DNA from 2 places in the Listeria sp. ILCC792 genome. Region 2 is predicted to be linked to the other one. Evidence: a T-box and tRNA genes for the amino acid it is inferred to sense, from the RefSeq annotation. Region 2 holds a T-box; the other holds one or more tRNA genes.
What was found. A T-box is a leader RNA that pairs with one kind of tRNA and senses whether it is charged. The one in region 2 lies ahead of ileS (isoleucine--tRNA ligase), so its partner is inferred to be a tRNA-Ile.
Positions count from the first base shown of each region.

Region 1 (3,224 bases), on a different contig from region 2:
TCGGCCCCAAAATACTCCCCACACTAAAACACATCCCCACCAAAATATTTCCAGCAGGAAGAAGATCAAGCGGCGTCAAATCCGTCATATATGAAAGCCCAAGTGAATAAAGCGATCCCACAAGTATCCCGAGCACAAAGAAAATCACAATAAAAAGCACACTACTCGAAACAAATGCTGTTAGGAAGAAAACGAGACCACCTAAAAACGTTAAAATTGGCAACACGCGCCCGCGCCCCATCCGATCACTAAAAATCCCAATTGGAACCTGAAACAAAATCGTCCCTACCGAGAAAGCAGAAATAATAAACGTAATCATATATGTTTCAATCCCAAACCTAAGCCCCACAATTGGGAAAGTCGCGTTTAAACCCGTCTCCAAAACACCATATAAAAAGGGTGGTATCATCGCTACTCAAGCAATTTTCATCACATCAGAAAAACGCTTCATACTATCGAAAAAAGAAATTTTGCGAATTTCCGTCCCTTCCGAAATAAATTCATTTTTCAGCGTCAAAATTAATCCCCACGCCAAGAGAACTAACACACCGGAAATATAAAATGGCAAATTAGGACTTACATCCATCAAATTCACAAGCTGCGGTCCAACCGCAAATCCAAGTGAAAAAAACAAGCCATAAATCGCCATATTCCTGCCACGTTTGCTCGGTTCCGTCGTAGCTCCAATCCAAGTTTGCGACGAAAAATGTAGCATATGATCCCCCACACCAATAACAAGACGCAGCAAAAACCAAAAATACAAATTAAACCACATCGGGAACAAAAATAGCGCCACCGCAACTAATCCCCCGCCAACCACAATAATCGGCTTAAATCCAAATTTATGTAGCGGCGCTTCAATAAATGGCGACACCAACAAAACTCCAATATAAATCCCCGTCGCATGAAATCCATTCACACTCGAACTAATCCCCATTCCTTCAAAAATAATCGCAATCAGCGGCAACAAAAGCCCTTGTGACAGCCCCGAAATCGCCACTATAACCGTCAAAATCCAAAACTTCCTCCTATTTCGCATCCAATCCAGCCCTCCAATTTCCAACCAAAATAAGAACAATGCCTCTGCATTGTTCTTATACTTATAATGATGACCCGTACGGGATTCGAACCCGTGTTACCGCCGTGAAAGGGCGGTGTCTTAACCGCTTGACCAACGGGCCTTACTGGCGGAGAAGGAGGGATTTGAACCCTCGCGCCGCGTTAACGACCTACACCCTTAGCAGGGGCGCCTCTTCAGCCACTTGAGTACTTCTCCAGTATAAAATATAAACTCCACAGGCAGGACTCGAACCTGCGACCGATCGGTTAACAGCCGATTGCTCTACCAACTGAGCTACTGTGGAATAAAATGGGCCTAAATGGACTCGAACCATCGACCTCACGCTTATCAGGCGTGCGCTCTAACCAGCTGAGCTATAGGCCCAAAAAAGCGGGTGAGGAGAATCGAACTCCCGACAACAGCTTGGAAGGCTGTGGTTTTACCACTAAACTACACCCGCATAATACACATAAAAGTGGCTTGGGACAGAATCGAACTGCCGACACCTTGAGCTTCAATCAAGTGCTCTACCAACTGAGCTACCAAGCCAAATGGCGGTCCCGACGGGATTTGAACCCGCGATCTCCTGCGTGACAGGCAGGCATGTTAACCCCTACACCACGGAACCACGATTGCGGGGACAGGATTTGAACCTGCGACCTTCGGGTTATGAGCCCGACGAGCTACCAGACTGCTCCACCCCGCGATAATAATATTAAATTGGCCCACTTAGTCACAAATAAAAAACGGAGGAAGAGGGATTCGAACCCCCGCGAGCTTTTACACCCCTGTCGGTTTTCAAGACCGATCCCTTCAGCCAGACTTGGGTATTCCTCCACGATATAATAATAAAAAGTGCTAAGTGGACCTTGCAGGACTCGAACCTGCGACCGGACGGTTATGAGCCGTCTGCTCTAACCAACTGAGCTAAAGGTCCAAATTTTAAAGATAGCGGCGGAGGGAATCGAACCCACGACCTCTCGGGTATGAACCGAACGCTCTAGCCAGCTGAGCTACGCCGCCACATTAATAAAGATTTAATTTAAAATTTGGTGGAGCCTAGCGGGATCGAACCGCTGACCTCCTGCGTGCAAAGCAGGCGCTCTCCCAGCTGAGCTAAGGCCCCAAATTATAGAATTTAATAATGGTCGGGAAGACAGGATTTGAACCTGCGACCCCTTGGTCCCAAACCAAGTGCTCTACCAAGCTGAGCTACTTCCCGTAAAATAAGCGCGCCCAGAAGGAGTCGAACCTCCAACCGCCTGATTCGTAGTCAGGTACTCTATCCAGTTGAGCTATGGGCGCAATATAGAAATGGTGCCGAGGACCGGAATCGAACCGGTACGGGTATCACTACCCGCAGGATTTTAAGTCCTGTGCGTCTGCCAGTTCCGCCACCCCGGCAAGGGCATAAAAAGAAACTTAAGCGGAAGACGGGGTTCGAACCCGCGACCCCCACCTTGGCAAGGTGATGTTCTACCACTGAACTACTTCCGCATAAATATAAGTGCGGGTGAAGGGACTTGAACCCCCACGCCTCGCGGCGCCAGATCCTAAATCTGGTGCGTCTGCCAATTCCGCCACACCCGCAAAGAGTGAGCCGTGCAGGGTTCGAACCTGCGACCCTCTGATTAAAAGTCAGATGCTCTACCAACTGAGCTAACGGCTCTTTATACTAATGTATGTAAGACTGATTAAGAAAAAGATGGTGCCGGCTGCAAGAGTCGAACTCGCGACCTACTGATTACAAATCAGTTGCTCTACCAACTGAGCTAACGGCTCTTTATACTAATGTATGTAAGACTGATTAAGAAAAAGATGGTGCCGGCTGCAAGAGTCGAACTCGCGACCTACTGATTACAAATCAGTTGCTCTACCAACTGAGCTAAGCCGGCATAAAAATGGTGGAGGTTAACGGGATCGAACCGCTGACCCTCTGCTTGTAAGGCAGATGCTCTCCCAGCTGAGCTAAACCTCCAAAATCATTGCCCGGCAGCGACCTACTCTCACAGGGGGAAGCCCCCAACTACCATCGGCGCAGAGAAGCTTAACTACCGTGTTCGGGATGGGAACGGGTGTGACCTTCTCGCCATAACTACCAGACAATGAAAGAAAGAACGTTGTTCTCTCAAAACTAGAGAAGAAAAGTGTTGAGTTACAAAGT
Region 1 covers NZ_FYBO01000014.1:75-3,298, reverse strand. The annotation lists partial or broken gene CFS60_RS12465 (MFS transporter) at 1-1,039, opposite strand, end outside; tRNA gene CFS60_RS12460 (tRNA-Glu) at 1,110-1,181, opposite strand; tRNA gene CFS60_RS12455 (tRNA-Ser) at 1,186-1,276, opposite strand; tRNA gene CFS60_RS12450 (tRNA-Asn) at 1,292-1,364, opposite strand; tRNA gene CFS60_RS12445 (tRNA-Ile) at 1,371-1,444, opposite strand; tRNA gene CFS60_RS12440 (tRNA-Gly) at 1,450-1,520, opposite strand; tRNA gene CFS60_RS12435 (tRNA-Phe) at 1,537-1,609, opposite strand; tRNA gene CFS60_RS12430 (tRNA-Asp) at 1,613-1,688, opposite strand; tRNA gene CFS60_RS12425 (tRNA-Met) at 1,693-1,766, opposite strand; tRNA gene CFS60_RS12420 (tRNA-Ser) at 1,808-1,897, opposite strand; tRNA gene CFS60_RS12415 (tRNA-Ile) at 1,924-1,997, opposite strand; tRNA gene CFS60_RS12410 (tRNA-Met) at 2,010-2,083, opposite strand; tRNA gene CFS60_RS12405 (tRNA-Ala) at 2,111-2,186, opposite strand; tRNA gene CFS60_RS12400 (tRNA-Pro) at 2,206-2,282, opposite strand; tRNA gene CFS60_RS12395 (tRNA-Arg) at 2,292-2,365, opposite strand; tRNA gene CFS60_RS12390 (tRNA-Leu) at 2,376-2,464, opposite strand; tRNA gene CFS60_RS12385 (tRNA-Gly) at 2,486-2,557, opposite strand; tRNA gene CFS60_RS12380 (tRNA-Leu) at 2,569-2,650, opposite strand; tRNA gene CFS60_RS12375 (tRNA-Lys) at 2,657-2,729, opposite strand; tRNA gene CFS60_RS12370 (tRNA-Thr) at 2,767-2,840, opposite strand; tRNA gene CFS60_RS12365 (tRNA-Thr) at 2,880-2,955, opposite strand; tRNA gene CFS60_RS12360 (tRNA-Val) at 2,963-3,038, opposite strand; rRNA gene rrf (5S ribosomal RNA) at 3,048-3,163, opposite strand.
Region 1: it encodes a tRNA-Ile, which carries the amino acid that the T-box ahead of ileS (isoleucine--tRNA ligase) is inferred to sense. The anticodon was not compared.

Region 2 (10,271 bases):
GAGAATGAAATCAGACAAGCAAGTGGCGTTGACTCAAGCGATTTTGTGATTGCTGTTAACAATAGCAAAGTGGAAAAGCAACTTGAGAAGCAAGAACTCATTAAAAAGGCAGTTGTTGAAAAAGATGGACTGCGCAACTTAAAATTAAAAATTACCGAATATAAAACGGTAGGCTATATGGAAAAAGACGGCATGTACTACGATATTTTAGAAAATGGCAAAATTCTAAATGATAATGCCCAAAAATTTCCAATTGGAAACCGCGCTTTATATGTCGGCTTTAAAAATGGAACGGTACTAAAAGACATGGTCGAGCAAATGAATCAATTGCCAGAAGAAGTCATACGAGCCATTTCAGAAGTCCATTTAGACCCTAAAAAAAGCGATGCCGAACATATTGTGCTTTACATGAATGATGGCAATCAAGTTTCCGCAACAATCCCTACTTTTGCAGAAAAAATGAGTTATTATCCGTCTATTGTAGCCCAGCTTCAAGAAGGACAAAAAGGTGTCATTAATTTAGAAGTAGGCGCCTATTTTGAAAGTTACTATAAACAAAATGAAGCGAAAAAGTCAGAAGAACAGAAAAAAGATTAGAATTAAGGCTTGATTACGAGCGTTTGTTCGCGTTTTTTGAGTTTTGAAAAAATAAATTCAAAAAAATAGTCAAAAATTGTTCTTTGTGCTTTAATTACATGTTTTGTTAGTGTAGACTGTAAATAAGTGAACTCGAAGCTAACAATAGAAAACAGGATAGAGAAAACAACCCCGTTTTGGGAAAATATATGAATGAATAAAAGGAGGTGCCGATAAATGGGAGAAAGTGAAATTTATGTGAGCCTTGACATTGGTTCATCCAAAATCAAGGTCATTATTGCCGAAATGGCAAACGAACGTCTTAACATTATTGGTGTTGGAGATGTTCCTGCACAGGGAATTAAAAAAGGTATTATTATTGATATCGATAAAGCCGTTGAATCTATAAAAAAAGCAATTAGTCAAGCTGAACGCATGGTTGGCGTTGAAATTTCGCAAGTCATTGTTGGCATTGTCGCGAGTCAAGTAGCGCTTTTAGAAGCGCGTGGCATTGTTGCTGTAAGCAGTGACAAGCCTGAAATTACTGTTGAAGACGTATGGAATGTGATGGATGCAGCGCAAGTGATACCGCTTACTGCTGAAAGAGAAATCATTAGCTTAATTCCAGAACAATTCGTTGTAGATGGTTTTGATGGCATTACAGATCCCCGCGGCATGAGTGGTGTTCGACTTGAAATGGAAGGAACACTTGTAACAGGCTCAAAAACAATTTTACATAATACACTGAGATGTGTGGAGCGAGCAGGACTTGAAATTACAGAAATCGTCTTGCAACCTTTAGCAGAAGCAGCAATTTCATTATCGGAAGACGATTTGGAGTTTGGCACAACATTAATTAATGTCGGTGCCGGCACAACGACTGTCAGCGTCTTTGAACATGGCAAATTAGTTTATACGTTTGTCATTCCAGTTGGCGGAGATAATGTCACAAAAGACCTTTCTCTTGGTCTAAATACTTCTACGACAAATGCGGAGAAGGTTAAATTAGAGCACGGTTACGCTTTTTATGACGAAGCTTCAGCGGACGAAATTTTTGCGATTGATGTGATTGGTTCTGACCAGAAGCAACATTTCACGCAAGTTGAAATCGCCGACATCATCGAGGCTCGCATGGAAGAAATTTTCCTACTCGCACTAGACGGCTTAAAACAAGCTGGTTTCACCCAATTGCCGGGCGGATTTGTCTTAACTGGCGGCGGCTCTGGCATACCTGGCTCCCTCGAACTAGCGGCTAAAACACTAGGTGGGCACGTTAGACTCGCGATGCCAGATTATATCGGTGTACGCGATCCTGCTTATACGACAGCGGTCGGTTTAATCCAGTATGCTTATAACTTAGCTGAGTTTGATGGCCGAGATTTAAGCAGCGATACAGAGGAGCAAGTAGAGGAAAAAACGCAAGCAAGAGCTACGAAACAGCCGAAGCGAAAGAAAACAGAAGATGAAAAGGTAACAACGAAAATGAAAAACTTTTTTGGAGCCTTTTTCGAATAAAATATATCGGAAATCGTGAAACTAGGAGGCAAAAATATGTTAGAGTTTGATACAAATTCTGAGAGCTTGGCGACGATTAAAGTCATTGGTGTCGGTGGTGGCGGAAATAACGCTGTTAACCGCATGATTGAACACGGTGTTCAAGGTGTTGAATTTATTGCTGTGAATACTGACGCTCAAGCGCTTAATTTAGCAAAATCAGAAATTAAATTACAAATTGGCACAAAGCTAACGCGTGGACTAGGAGCCGGAGCTGTTCCTGACATCGGGAAGAAAGCTGCGGAAGAAAGTCGCGAAATGATTGAAGAAGCATTAAAAGGCTCGGATATGGTTTTCGTCACTGCTGGAATGGGCGGCGGGACAGGAACAGGAGCAGCCCCTGTTATTGCACAAATTGCAAAAGAAATGGGCGCTCTTACTGTCGGTGTTGTGACTCGTCCGTTTGGCTTTGAAGGACCAAAACGTTCGAAGCAAGCTGTAGCTGGAACTGAAGCGATGAAAGAAGCGGTAGACACACTTATCGTTATCCCAAATGATCGCCTCTTGCAGATTGTAGATAAAAACACCCCAATGCTTGAAGCTTTCCGTGAAGCTGATAATGTTTTACGACAAGGCGTTCAAGGTATTTCGGATTTAATTGCTGTCCCAGGGCTAATCAATTTAGACTTCGCTGACGTAAAAACCATCATGACAAACCGCGGATCTGCCCTCATGGGAATTGGTATCGCGACAGGTGAAAATCGTGCCGCAGACGCCGCTAAAAAAGCAATTTCATCTCCACTTCTTGAAACATCAATTGATGGAGCAAAAGGTGTGCTAATGAATATCACAGGTGGCTCAAACTTAAGCTTGTATGAAGTTCAAGAAGCAGCTGAAATTGTATCAAGCGCATCTGATCCAGAAGTCAATATGATTTTTGGTTCAGTCATCAATGATGAATTAAAAGATGAACTTATTGTGACTGTAATTGCGACAGGATTTGATGAAGCGAAACAAGCGGAGATGAAAAACCGTCGTCCAGCTGCCGGGCAACAAATTCAAGTAAATCGTCCAAACTATGCAGCCAATGAAACACAAGAAGTGAAGCATGAGGAACCGCAAGTTGCGGAACCTAAACAAGCTGTGGAAACGAATAACGGCGATGTTGATGTGCCAGCCTTCATTCGCAATCGAAATCGCAGAAGCTAATTTCGTTTAAACCGCGGATAAAGTGGGAATCCACATAAAAAGGTGTAGGTAATCATGACGAAAAAAGACAATCTTAGTCACATTGAATCAAATATTGAAGCAGCCTGCCAAAAAGTTGGACGTACTAATGATGTCCATCTGGTGGCAGTCACGAAAACAATCGATGTGGCTGGAATACGAGAGCTATACGAGTTAGGTTTACGGAATTTTGGTGAAAACCGGGCGGACGTTTTTTTAGAAAAATTTGAGGCCTTACAGGATTTGCCCGATATTGTCTGGCATTTCATCGGTTCCTTGCAAACGCGAAAAGTGCGTGACATAGTGGATAAAGTGGACATCATTCATTCTGTAGACCGCCCTAGTTTAGCAAAAGAAATTGAAAAACGTACAACAAAATCATCACCTTGCTTCTTGCAAATTAATATTTCTGGTGAAGAAGCAAAACATGGCTTTACTAGGGAAGCAGCTGTTCGTTTCTTGAAAGAGACGGATTTTAAGAATATTGAAATTATTGGTTTAATGACTATGGCACCACTTACGGAAGATGTGAGTGAGTTACATCAAGTATTTCACGAATTAAAGCAGTTGCAACTAGACATTCAAAAGCTCGGTTTAAACCGTGTACCATGTAAGGAACTATCGATGGGAATGACGAATGACTACATGATTGCGATAGAAGAAGGTGCTACACATATTCGAGTAGGTAGAGCTTTGGTGAACGACTAATTACGGAGGTGCAAAAAATCATGGGACTTTCAAACAAATTTAAATCTTTTTTCTTTTTAGATGAAGATGGAGAAGAATACTACGAAGAACCAACATCAAAAAAAGTACAGGAGCCTGAACCAATGGTACAAAAAAAAGCAGCTAAGAATAAATTCCGAGCAGTGGAAGAATCTGAAAACAACAAGGTGGTAAGTATGCAAGGTGCGCAATTTTCTAGTCAAGTAGTGTTAGCTGAACCTCGTGTTTATGCAGAAGCACAAGAACTTTCGGATTACTTAAAAGAATATAAAACACTAGTTGTAAACTTACAACGAATTAGCCATGATCAGGCGATTCGGATTGTAGACTTTTTAAGTGGGACTGTATATGCTCTTGGCGGAGATATTCAGCGCATTGGAAATAATATTTTCTTATGTACACCTGAAAATGTGGACGTAGATGGATCTATTTCCGAAATGTTAGAAGAACAAGACTTCATGTAAGTAACTAGAGAGGTGGACTCTTTTTGGAACTGTTTTTATATCAAGTTGTGCAAGTAATCTTGTTTATCATTCGCTATTTGCCAACTTTAATGTTTGTTTACTTTTTGATGAGCTGGTTCCCAGGAGCGCGTGAATCTAAAATCGGACGTTTTCTAGGAAAAATCTTTGAACCAATCTTAGAACCGTTTAGAAGGATTATACCGCCAATTGGTATTTTTGACATCTCATCACTTGTTGCCTTTATTGCATTCCAATTTGCAATGTCGGTGTTAACAAATTTAATTTATAAATATGTATTACCATTGTTATTTTAAAGCTATGCTTAGGCATGGCTTTTTTTGTTCGTTATAAATCCATGGTATAATGAAATGTATATGCGTTTAAAAAAGAGGAGAGAGTACGAATGGAAGGGATTTATCAACATTTTCGCGGGGAAGAACATGCTTTTATTGACCAAATATTAGAAATTACGATGCAAGTAACAGATGAATATACGCCGAAACTAACCGACTTTTTAGATCCACGACAACGTTTTATCGTACAAACGATAGTGGGCAGTTATGAAAATATTGAAGTGAAGTTTTTCGGCGGAACGCCTGTTACAGAACGGAAAAGAGCACTCATCTATCCAGATTATTACACACCAACAATAGATGATTTTAACATCGCGCTTTTCCATATTCGCTACCCAGTAAAATTCACGACGCTTTCGCATCAAAAGATTTTAGGAACACTTATGTCACTCGGAATAAAAAGGGAGATTTTTGGTGACATAGTCAATTTAGAAGAGGAATGGCAATTTTTTGTAGATTCAGAAATGGAAAATTATGTTTCAAGTCAACTTGATAAAATCGGGAAAGTCAATATTACGCTTGAAAAGCTACCGCTTGATGCGGCGTTACAAATTGAACCAGTCTGGGAAGAAACAATGATTACAGTTCCAAGTCTTCGTTTAGATAGTGTGGTAGCTAATGCCCTACATTTATCACGGCAAAAAGCGAAACAAATGATTCAAGCAGGACTTGTTAAAGTGAATTGGAAAGTTGTTGAGAATCCAGATTTTGATTGTGAGGAAGCAGACATCTTATCCGTCCGCGGATACGGTCGAATTAAACTTTTGTATATACATGGACGAACAAGAAAAGATAAAATTCGCATGGATATCGGTTTTTTGAAATAAAAATTAAAGAGGTGTGCCAATGAAGAAAATGCTAGGTGAGGAACGTCGTAAATCGATTTCAAAATGGCTGATGGAAGCAGACGAGCCAATTTCTGGTGCAGAACTAGCCAAACGAACAAACGTCAGTCGCCAAGTGATTGTACAAGATATTTCTCTTCTTCGTGCAACAAATTCACCAGTTATCTCTACACCACAAGGCTATTTATACGTATCAGAGAGCAGTCGGCCAAGGCGAGTGATTGCTTGTCAACATACGAAACGAGAATCGGAAAAGGAACTTAACACGCTTGTTGATTATGGAGTATCCATTATTGATGTCATTGTGGAACACCCCATTTACGGAGAAATCGTTGCGTCGTTACATTTAAACAACCGTTTTGATGTTGAAAAATTTATTAGGCGTCTCGGAGCAACAAACGCAATGATGCTTTCAGGGCTAACTAATGGTATTCATTTGCATACAATTGAAGCAGATACAGACGAACAATTAGATGAAGCTATTGAAGCGTTAGGACGTTTAGGCATACTAGTTCAATAAATTTGACACAAAACTATGAAAACGAAGGTCTTTATGGTAAAATGTAATTTATATTAGGCTATTTTTACAGAAAAGCTATTTAAAAGAAAAAATTAAAAACTGTTTTTATAATTTGCATGGAGGTGTTAGCTATGCCATTATCACCACTGGACATACATAATAAAGAATTTACCCGTGGTTTTAGAGGTTACGATGAAGATGAAGTCAATGATTTTCTTGATCAAATCATCAAAGATTATGAGCAAGTAATTAAAGAAAAGAAACGTATGGAGGATTCGCTTAGCAACAACGAAGAGCGTTTAGGTCATTTTACAAACATTGAAGAAACCTTAAATAAGTCACTTATCGTTGCGCAAACAGCTGCCGAAGAAGTGAAACTATCTGCTGAAAAAGAAGCAAAATTAATCATTCGTGAAGCAGAGAAAAACGCAGACCGAATTTTAGCTGACTCTCTTTCAAAAGCACGTAAAATTGCGATTGAAATTGAAGATTTAAAACGCCAATCCAAAGTTTTCCGCGAAAGACTTCGCCTACTTGTAGAAGCACAAATGGATTTAATCCAAAGTGACGATTGGCAACAAATGATGGAATATGATGTTGACGCAACAGAATTAAAATCCATCAAAGAAGTACAAGATGCCGATTCAGAAGAAAATATTGACTAAATAGATGTTGAAAGAGACAAGTATATTTTTCTAACCCAATCCAAGCGATTCAGTGACGGTGTGAGACTGAAATTGGACGGAAAATAGAAATCACTCTGGAATCTCTAGTTCCGAATCCAGTAAGAACTAGCGCCGCCAAGCGTTATTGGAACGAGTGGGCAAGAAATTAAATTCCTGTCAACAAGGGTGGTAACGCGATAATCTCGTCCCTTTTTTGAGGGAGGAGATTTTTTGTTGGAACTCTTAACGCTTCAGCGTTTAGAGTTCCAATACAAGGCTGGGCGAAGCCCTGCGTTGATCCACAAAACTCTTAACGCTTCAGCGTTTAGAGTTCCAATACAAGGCTGGGCGAAGCCCTGCGTTGATCCACAAAACTCTTAACGCATCAGCGTTTAGAGTTCCAATACAAGGCTGGGCAAAGCCCTGCGTTGATCCACAAAAAATATACAAATCTTAAAGGAGCCAAATAAAAATGGAATACAAAGACACATTATTAATGCCAAAAACAGCTTTCCCGATGCGAGGAAATTTACCAAATAAGGAGCCAGAATGGCAAGCAAAATGGGAGAGTGAAAATCTTTACCATAAAATTCAAGAAAAAAATGCTGGACGTCCGACTTATATTTTGCATGATGGACCGCCGTATGCGAACGGGGAACTTCACATGGGACACGCCATGAATAAAACGATTAAGGACTTCATTGTGCGGTACAAATCTATGGCTGGATTCCGCTCACCGTACGTACCTGGTTGGGATACACATGGTTTGCCGATTGAGCAAGCTTTAACCAAAAAAGGGGTTAAACGTAAAGAAATGACGGTTGCAGAGTTCCGTAAACTTTGTGAAGAGTACGCGTATAAGCAAGTTGATATTCAGCGCACAGGCTTTAAACGCCTTGGGATTAGCGGTGATTTTGATAATCCATACATTACGCTAAAACCGGAATATGAAGCAGAGCAAATTAAAGTTTTTGGCGATATGGCGAAAAAAGGTTATATTTACAAAGGTAAAAAACCGGTCTACTGGTCGCCTTCAAGCGAATCCGCACTAGCAGAAGCAGAAATCGAATATCAGGATAAAACATCTGCCTCCATTTATGTGGCTTTTGATGTTAAAGATGGAAAAGGTGTCTTAGATAATGACACAAAAATTATCATTTGGACAACAACACCGTGGACGATTCCGGCTAATATGGCGATTACGGTAAACCCAGATTTAGACTACGCGGTTGTGAACACTGGCGGGCAAAAATATGTGGTTGCAGCAGCACTTGTAGATTCCTTAAAAGAGCAACTTGATTGGACGGATGTAACCATTGAAAAAACAATTCGCGGCGTTGAACTTGACCGCGTTGTGGCGAAACATCCATTCTATGACCGCGATTCGCTTGTTATTAACGGCGAGCACGCGACAGCAGACGCTGGTACTGGGGCAGTTCATACCGCGCCTGGGCACGGGGAAGATGACTTTATTGTGGGGCAAAAATATGAGCTTGAGGTGTTAGCTCCACTTGATTCGCGCGGGGTATTTACAGATGAGGCACCCGGATTTGAAGGGCTGTTTTATGATGATGCCAACAAATTGGTGACGGAAAAATTAAAAGAAGTGGGCGCGCTTCTTAAAATGGAATTCATTACGCATAGTTATCCGCATGATTGGCGTACGAAAAAGCCGGTTATATTCCGAGCAACTCCGCAATGGTTTGCTTCGATTAATAAATTCCGCGGTGAACTTTTAGATGCCGTTCAAGATGTAACGTGGACGCCTTCGTGGGGTGAAACGCGCCTGTACAATATGGTTCGTGACCGCGGCGATTGGGTTATTTCGCGTCAGCGCGCATGGGGGGTTCCGCTTCCAATTTTCTATGGTGAAAACGGGGAACCCATCATCACGGATGAAACGATTAAGCACGTCTCCGATTTATTCCGAGAGCATGGTTCGAATGTTTGGTTTGAACGCGAAGCGAAGGATTTATTGCCTGAAGGTTTTACGCATCCATCAAGTCCAAACGGCGAATTTACAAAAGAAACGGATATTATGGACGTTTGGTTTGATTCTGGTTCAAGTCATCAAGCTGTTTTAGCGAGTCGACCAGAACTTTCGCGTCCGGCTGACCTCTACATGGAAGGTTCCGACCAGTATCGTGGTTGGTTTAACTCTTCCTTAACTACGGCGGTTGCTATGACGGGTGCTGCGCCTTATCGCAATGTACTTAGCCATGGTTTTGCGCTTGACGGCGAAGGTCGGAAAATGAGTAAGTCGCTTGGAAATACGATTTTACCGGGTAAAGTCATTAATCAGCTTGGTGCGGATATTGTTCGCCTTTGGGTGGCGTCCGTTGACTATCAAGCAGATGTGCGGATTAGTGATGACATCTTAAAACAAGTGTCGGAAGTTTATCGTAAGATCCGTAATACGATGCGTTTCTTACTTGGAAACGTGAGCGATTTTAACCCTGAAACTGATAAAGTAGCTTTTCAGGATCTTCGTGAAGTGGACCAATTTATGCTTGTGAAACTGAATGAGCTTACGCAAAATGTCCGTAATGGCTATGAAAAGTTCGAATTCTCGACGATTTATCATCAAATCAATAACTTCTGTACGGTTATGCTAAGCCAGTTCTACATGGATTTCGCGAAAGATGTCGTATACATCGAAGCGGCAAATAGCTCGGATCGTCGTGCAATGCAAACAGTCTTTTACGAAGCCGCTTCTTCTCTGGCTAAACTACTGGCGCCAATTTTACCACATACATCAGATGAAGTGTGGTACCATTTAAACGGGGAACAATCGTCTAGCATTCACTTAGAAGATCTTCCAGAAGTTCAAAATTACGCAGATACTGCTGATTTAGTAACAAAATGGGATGCATTCCTCCGTGTGCGTGATGACGTCCAAAAAGCACTTGAAGAAGCGCGAAATGAGAAACTAATTGGGAAGTCCATGCTAGCGAAAGTAACGCTTTACGTTGATGCAGAAGGTGAACAACTATTTAACTCCTTACAAGGTGACTTTGCGCAGCTCTTTATTGTATCGGATTTCGAACTGGTCGTTGGTTTAGAAAAAGCGAATGAACAAGCCGTAAAAGGTGAACATGTTGCCGTAGAAATCACAGTAGCAGAAGGCGAAACATGTGAACGTTGCCGCGTTGTGAAAAAAGATGTTGGCGTAGATGCGCTTCATCCAACGCTTTGCGGACGTTGTGCGACAATTGTAACGGAAAACTATTAAAGGAGTAGAGGAGGGCGTTACTAGCGACCTCCCTTTTCCTTAATAAAAAAGTGAGAGGAGTTTTGACGCAATGAAAATAGAGTTTATTAAAGTTCATGGCTCACAAAACGACTTTTTTATCATCGATGAACGTTTAAATGACATCGAAAATTGGTCTGATGAAAGACGA
Region 2 covers NZ_FYBO01000003.1:63,004-73,274, reverse strand. The annotation lists gene CFS60_RS05075 (cell division protein FtsQ/DivIB) at 1-597, shown strand, start outside; gene ftsA (cell division protein FtsA) at 814-2,091, shown strand; gene ftsZ (cell division protein FtsZ) at 2,128-3,279, shown strand; gene CFS60_RS05060 (YggS family pyridoxal phosphate-dependent enzyme) at 3,334-4,005, shown strand; gene CFS60_RS05055 (cell division protein SepF) at 4,026-4,487, shown strand; gene CFS60_RS05050 (YggT family protein) at 4,511-4,801, shown strand; gene CFS60_RS05045 (RNA-binding protein) at 4,891-5,667, shown strand; gene CFS60_RS05040 (transcription repressor NadR) at 5,687-6,205, shown strand; gene CFS60_RS05035 (DivIVA domain-containing protein) at 6,337-6,870, shown strand; T-box leader at 6,869-7,084, shown strand; gene ileS (isoleucine--tRNA ligase) at 7,343-10,102, shown strand; gene dapF (diaminopimelate epimerase) at 10,173-10,271, shown strand, end outside.